2 regions of the Sphingomonas sp. PvP055 genome follow, and region 1 is predicted to be linked to the other one. Evidence: riboswitches for the same ligand, from Rfam matches in the RefSeq annotation. Region 1 holds a riboswitch; the other holds the start of a gene.
The links. A riboswitch is a leader RNA that binds a small molecule or an ion and turns the genes downstream of it on or off. The one in region 1 is predicted to bind thiamine pyrophosphate.
Positions count from the first base shown of each region.

Region 2: linked by a shared signal. The riboswitch ahead of ABIC16_RS12850 (TonB-dependent receptor) and the one ahead of thiC (phosphomethylpyrimidine synthase ThiC) in region 1 are both predicted to bind thiamine pyrophosphate.

Region 1 covers NZ_JBEPNS010000001.1:408,434-411,849, reverse strand. The annotation lists gene thiC (phosphomethylpyrimidine synthase ThiC) at 1-1,403, opposite strand, end outside; TPP riboswitch at 1,446-1,554, opposite strand; gene ABIC16_RS02045 (ferritin-like domain-containing protein) at 1,592-2,605, opposite strand; gene ABIC16_RS02040 (ferritin-like domain-containing protein) at 2,657-3,416, opposite strand, start outside.
Region 2 covers NZ_JBEPNS010000001.1:2,725,260-2,728,675, forward strand. The annotation lists gene ABIC16_RS12850 (TonB-dependent receptor) at 1-2,151, opposite strand, end outside; TPP riboswitch at 2,184-2,293, opposite strand; gene ABIC16_RS12855 (TonB-dependent receptor) at 2,485-3,416, shown strand, end outside.

The sequences.
Region 1 (3,416 bases):
TACCAGCCGATCATCGCCGCACCGATTCCGCTGGTGATATGGTCATAGCCCGGCGCGATATCGGTGGTGAGCGGCCCGAGCGTGTAGAACGGCGCCTCGCCGCACACTTCGAGCTGCTTTTCCATATTCTCCTTGATCTTGTGCATCGGCACGTGGCCGGGGCCTTCGATCATCACCTGGACGTCGCTCTTCCACGCGCGGTGGGTGAGTTCGCCCAAGGTGTAGAGCTCGCTGAACTGTGCTTCGTCGTTCGCGTCGGCGATCGAGCCGGGGCGGAGGCCGTCGCCGAGTGAGTAGGCGATGTCATACGCCTGCATGATCTCGGTGATCTCGTCGAAGCGTTCGTAGAGGAAGCTCTCCTTGTGGTGCGCGAGGCACCATTTCGCCATGATCGAGCCGCCGCGCGAGACGATCCCGGTGACGCGCTTGGCGGTCATCGGGATATAGGCGAGCCGCACGCCCGCGTGGATCGTGAAGTAATCGACGCCCTGCTCGGCCTGTTCGATCAACGTGTCGCGGAAGATCTCCCAGGTCAGGTCCTCGGCGACGCCGCCGACCTTTTCGAGCGCCTGGTAGATCGGCACGGTGCCGATCGGGACGGGCGCGTTGCGCAGGATCCATTCGCGCGTGTCGTGGATGTTGCGGCCCGTCGACAGGTCCATCACCGTGTCCGCGCCCCAGCGGATCGACCAGACCATCTTGTCGACCTCGGCCGCGACGTTCGACGCGACCGCCGAATTGCCGATGTTGGCGTTGATCTTGACCAGAAAGTTGCGGCCGATCGCCATCGGCTCGGATTCGGGGTGGTTGACGTTGTTGGGGATGATCGCGCGGCCGCGGGCGATTTCGTCGCGGACGAATTCGGGGGTGACGTAATCGGGGATGCTCGCGCCGAACGATTCGCCGTCGCGGATCAGTTTCTCCTTGGCCGCCGCGCGACCGAGGTTCTCGCGGATCGCGACATATTCCATTTCGGGGGTGATGATGCCGCGGCGCGCGTAATGCATCTGGCTGACGTTTGCGCCCGCCTTGGCGCGCAAGGGGCGCTTGATGACGTTGGGGTATTGCGGGACGCCTGCCGAGCGATCGGGGCCGGTGAGGCCATTGTCCTCGGGGCGGATTTCGCGTGCGTCATAGGATTCGACGTCGCCGCGCGCGAGGATCCAGTCGCGGCGGAGCTGCGGGAGCCCCTGGTTGATGTCGATCTGTGCGCGGGGGTCGGTGTACGGGCCGGAGGTGTCGTAGACCCGGAGGGGTGGTTCCAGCGCGGACGGATCGAGCATGATCTCGCGCATCGCGACGCCCGCGCCGGGGATGTTGGCGCTGGGGACATGGATTTTCCGCGAGCCACGGATCGCTCCGGTGGTGACGCCAATTTCGGTGCGGGCAGGTATGTCGGCCATTGTGTCGCTCCTCAAAATCGGACGAGCGACAACGGAACCCGGGCGTGGACACCGCTCCCTCCCTCCGCCCGTGCTAACGGGATCAGGTTCAAACGGGTCGTGGCTTCAGCCACCTCTCAGCTGCTCTGGCGCAGCCCCCCGGGGAATATCAGTCTTGTACGCGGTTCACACCGCGATGAAAAGCGCCGTCAGCTGGCGGCGCTGGTTTTGATCGTGCCGTTGATGCCCGCCGGGAAGAAGCCCCCGCCGACGACCGCGTTGCGGTTGAGATAAACGACGTTGAGCACCTGCCCCGGCGTGCGGCTGAAGGTGATACCGTTCGCGTCGGTGGGGACGAGATTGGCGGTCGTGCCGTCGCCGATCCCCTGGTCGAGGTCGCTCGTCCCGTCGAGGCTGTCGCGCGCATCGCTGATCGCGTTCGCCTTGATCCGCAGCGACGGCGTTGCGATTCCCTTGGTGTAGAGGACGGTGCGGATCAGCCCGGCGTGATACGCCTCGGTCGCGAGAATGCCCGCCGCCGCGTCGATCAGCAGCGCCTGCGCGATCAGCGGGGCGGCACCCTTATAGGCGGTGACGCCGACGTCTTCGAAGATGAACGCCGCGAGCAGGAAATTCTCGTCGCTGGCGTACGGGTCGAAGGTGTCGGTCATCCCGATGATCCCCGCCGCACGCGCCGCCAGGGTGAACGCGCCGTTCGCGCCGCCGTCGATGTTGATCGCGGGCTGCGCGACGGTCGAGGTGCCGAGCACCGAGCGCAGGAACGCGACGTGCGCGACCTCGTCTGCCGCGATCTCACGCGCATATTCGCGCACGACCGGGTCGGTGAAGGTGACTTGCCGCCCGCCGGTGACCGCCCCTTGCGCGCCCGTGCCGGTCAGCAATGCAGCGGGAAGCCCCGCGCCCGTCACTGCAAAGCTATAGAATTGCGCCTCGAGATATTCGAGGTTGAGCGCGAAGTTGAACGTGTCCTGGTCCTTGAGCACGTCGGTCGACGCGGGACTGGGGGTGGCAGTCGCCGTCGCGGTCGGCGTGGGCGTCGGGGGAATGAGGCTGTTGGTGTCGTTATTACTGCAAGCGGCGAGCAACGCGCCGCCACCGGCCACTACCGAAGCAGCGCCCGCGGTGCGCAGGAACTGGCGGCGGGCATCGCGGCGGCGGTCGCTCGCGTCGATCGCCTGAAGAAGAAGGTCGCTATCGATCACTGGAAACACTCCGGTACGGGCGCGAAAAAGGAAAAGGGCATCGGACAGGCGTCAGTTGGTGGCGCTGGTCGCGATCGAGCCGTTGACACCGTTGGGGAAGAAGCCCCCCTTCGAGACCGGCAAGGTGTTGAGATACAGGATGTTGAGCACGTTCCCGGTAGCGCGGCCGAACGTAAGGCCATCCTGCCCGGTGGGCACGATGTTGGACGCGGTCAGACCGTTCAGCGCGGGTGCCTGGCTGTTCGCGATCGTCACCGGAGAAATGCCCTGGTCGAAATCGCTGATCCCGTCGAGCGCATCGCGCGTGTTCGAGATCGCATCCGCATTGGTGCGCAGGCTCGGCGTGGCGACGCCCTTGGAATAGAGCACGGTGCGGATGATCGACGCGTGATACGCCTCCGCCGCAAGGATTCCGGCGGCAGCTTCGAGATAGACCTTGCTGGTCAGCAGCGCCGATGCGCCGCGATAGGCGGTGACGCCGACGTCCTCGAACAGGAACGCCGCCTGCAGGAAGGCCTCGTCGCTGGCATAAGGGTCGAACGCGGCGCCGGTCGCCACGATCTTCGCCGCCTGCGCCGCGAGGCTGAACGCGCTGGTCGCGGTCGAGCCGATGTCGATCGCAGGCTGTGCGACCGCTGCGGTGCCGAGCTGCGCGCGGAGGAAGGTGACGTGTGCGATCTCGTCCTGCGCGATTTCGCGTGCATATTGCGCGACGACCGGATCGGTGAAGTTCACCTGCCGCCCGCCGCTGACCGCGCCCTGCGTGGTCGTGCTCGCACTGCCGGGCGTCAGCAGCGTGGTGGGAAGCCCG
Region 2 (3,416 bases), 2.3 Mb from region 1:
GATCGCGTTGATCCGCAGATCGGTGCGCTTCCCGTCGATCCAGTCGGCAAGATGGACGCCGATCGACAGGTCGAGTGTCGCATACCCCTTGATGCTTTCGTCGTTCATGAAGGTCGCATATTGGCGCCCGAGATATTTGCCCGCGACGCTGCCGAAGAGACGACCGTCGTCAAACGTGCCGCCCGCGCCGAACTGTACGGTCGGGCTGGAAACCGCGTGCTTCCCCCGCGTCGGCAGAAAGTCCCCGCCGGCCGGCAGGTCGTCGTCGATTCGGGCGTGGAGATATTCGCCGGACAAATAGACGCTGACGCCCTTCGCAGGGCGGTAATCGATTTCCGCATCGATCCCGTAGGACGACTGTCCCCCGGCGTTGAGCGTGGAATTGACCTGCGCGCCGCCCGAAACGATGACGGTCGCCAATTGCCGGTTGCGAAATTTATAGTGAAACGCGGTCGCCGATGCGGAGAGATTGGGGCCGATGTAGCGATAGCCCACTTCCTGCGACACCGAATATTCGTTCTTCAGCGAGTCCGTACCGCGCGTGGAGAGCACACCGCCGGCATAGCTGTCGTAAAGCGTGAATTCGTTCGGCGTCCGGAAATTGGTCGTGACGTTGGCGAAGATCTGCTGACGATCGCTGACGGCATAATGGATCGCCGCCCGCGGCAGCGCGGCAAAGCTGTCGCGACGCACGTTCGTCTGCGGCCCGGGCAAGTAGTTGCGGCCGCTTCGCAGCAGGTTGACGCCCTTGAACCCGGCATCGAGCGTGAGACGCGGCGTGAGCGCGATACTGTCGGCGAGGAAAAAGCCCTTCGTCACGGTAACGGTGCGCTGGTTCTCATAAGCGAGCAGGCGGCCATCGGCGGTGCGGATCGCCCGGTCGCGGTATCCCCAGCGATCGGTCGGGTTCCCCTCGGCATCGATCGAGGTGTAGGTCTGCGTCACTCGGTCCGTTCCGTAATCGAACCACAGGCCCACGGTGATCCGGTGGAGACCCGCCTGCAGCGTCAGCTTGCTGACATTGCCGGTGCGCATCTGGTCGCCCGTGTAATTGCCGAGCACCGTCGCAACCCCATCCACCGCCCCCGGCAGCGCGATCGGCTGCGCCAGCTCTTCGTTGCCGAGGAAGTTGCCGGTCGTGGCAAGTTCGGTGCCATAAGGCGAATTGCCGTAGCCGAACTGGAGATAGCTCGTGCTGTCGAGCGTCAGGCGATCGTTTAGTCTCACATGCACCGGGGCCGCCGCGTAGAGGCTCCGGAACGGTGCCCGGTACAGCCGCCAGTAATTGGTGTTCCCCGCCGTGTAGCGCTCGTCGTAATTGAACCCGCGACCGACCGCCTGCCAGTCGGCCAGCGTCGGGCTGGGATAGCTGGACGAATTCGCGTCATTGTACGAAATGGCCAGACTTGCGCGATTACCATTGCCCCACTCGCGCAACAGCTTGGCATCGACATGCTGGCGAGTGTCGAACCCGGCACCGCGCCAATTGTCGGCCCGCGTGTTCGAATAGGAAACGAACGCCTTTAGACCAGTCGTACCGATCGTCCCCGTATCGACCCGCGCAAAGACGCGTCGCGCGTTATACGAGCCGAGCGAGAGATCGACGACCGCTTGCCGCGTCGCCTTGGGGTCGTCTAGCGTCAGCGACAGCAGCCCGGCCGCCCCGCCGACCGTCGGGGAATCGATGTCCACCGATCCCTGCGCCAGACTAATCGTCCGCAAGTTCCCCGGATCGGCGAATTGCGACGGATAGGCGTAATAATAGCCGATGTCGTTCTGGGGCGCGCCCTCGAGCAGAACGCCGATCTCATCCTGCCCCAGCCCACGCAGGGTCAGGCTCGAACTGGTCGACAGCCCATAGGGGTCGCTGGAGGCCACGTTTGCGCCGGGCAACAGCGTGACGAGCTGAAACGCATTGAGCGTCGGCGCCTGCTTCACGATGAAGTCGGCGGAGATTTCGCTCACCGCCTTGGGCGCGGTCTGGTTGGGCAACAGTCCTTCAGGGTCGCGGTGCCCCGTCACGCGAATGTCCGCCGTGTCCTCGCTCGCTTGTTGCGCCCAGGCGGCCGCAGGCATCGTCAGAAGCCCCGCCGCCAGGACCAGCGCGCCGCGTCGAACCCTCAAACCATCGTACGAAATCATGCCCGGCATCGTTCCAAGTCCACTCCACACGGGGGGACAACGGACACTCCGCCAGCCCTCCCTACGCCGGGATAAGCCGGATCAGGTTCAGCGGGTCATGGGCTGCAGCCCACCTCTCAGCCGCGCAACAGCGGCCCCCCGGGGATGCGGCCCCTTAGGCTATCGGTCTGGAAGTGGAAACACTTTATCCACCGGTTACACCCCTCGGCTTCTCCCGGTCAGCGTCACATCTTTGAAACGGTGTCGTAACGCTAGTGCAACGTATACGTCGCCAAACCGCAACAGACCCACCCTAGAGGGACGCTCGTCGGATCGAACGGTCCGTTGGGGGAAAATCACAACATGTTGCACTCTTCGCGCCTGATTCTGGCGACGCTTCCGCTTACCTTTTCGGCATTGGGCGTCGCCCTTCCCGCCGCCGCCCAGACCACGCTCGCGCCTTCGGCTGCTGCAGGCGCCCCCGCGAACGACTCCAGCGCCCCTGGCGAGGGTGACATCATCGTCACTGGTTCCTACGCCCGCAGCCTCGCCGCAGCGACGGAGACAAAGCGCAAGGCCGGGTTCGGCGTCGATGCGATCAACGCGACCGACATCGGCAAGTTTCCCGCCCAGAACGTCGCGGAAGCGCTCCAGCTCGTCCCCGGCGTCGCAATCACGCGACCACGCGGCGAAGGCCTTTATGTCAGCGTCCGCGGGCTCGGGCCGCAATTCCAGAGCACGCTGCTCAACGGCCGCCCGGTCGCCATCAACGATCTGATCGAGAATGGCGGTGCCAACGGCCGCCAGTTCCGCTTCGAAATGCTGCCCGCCGAATTCGTGTCGCAGATCGACGTCGTCAAGACGCCGACGCCCGACATGACCGAGGGTGCGCTGGGCGGCAATATCGACGTCCACACCTTCCGCCCGCTCGAAGTCGGGACCAAGACCACGCTCAACCTGCGCGGCACCTACACAACGCTCGCCAAGAAGGTCACGCCGAACGCGACCGCGCTGACGAGCTACAAGAGCAAGGACGGCACCTTCGGAATCCTCGCCGGCGCGCAATATTGGGGCAAGGAAGTCCGCAACGATCGGTTCTACAACACCGGCTGGTATCTCGACAAATTCAGTTCGGCACTCGGGACCGGTTTCTACACGCCGGGCCGCACGCGACCGACGGTCGAGACCGAGAACCGCAAGCGGCTGTCGGGGCTGATCTCGGCACAGTGGAGCCCGACCGCGGAGCTGGAAACCACGCTCGACGTCCTCGCGACGCGGCTCGACGTTGCGTATGA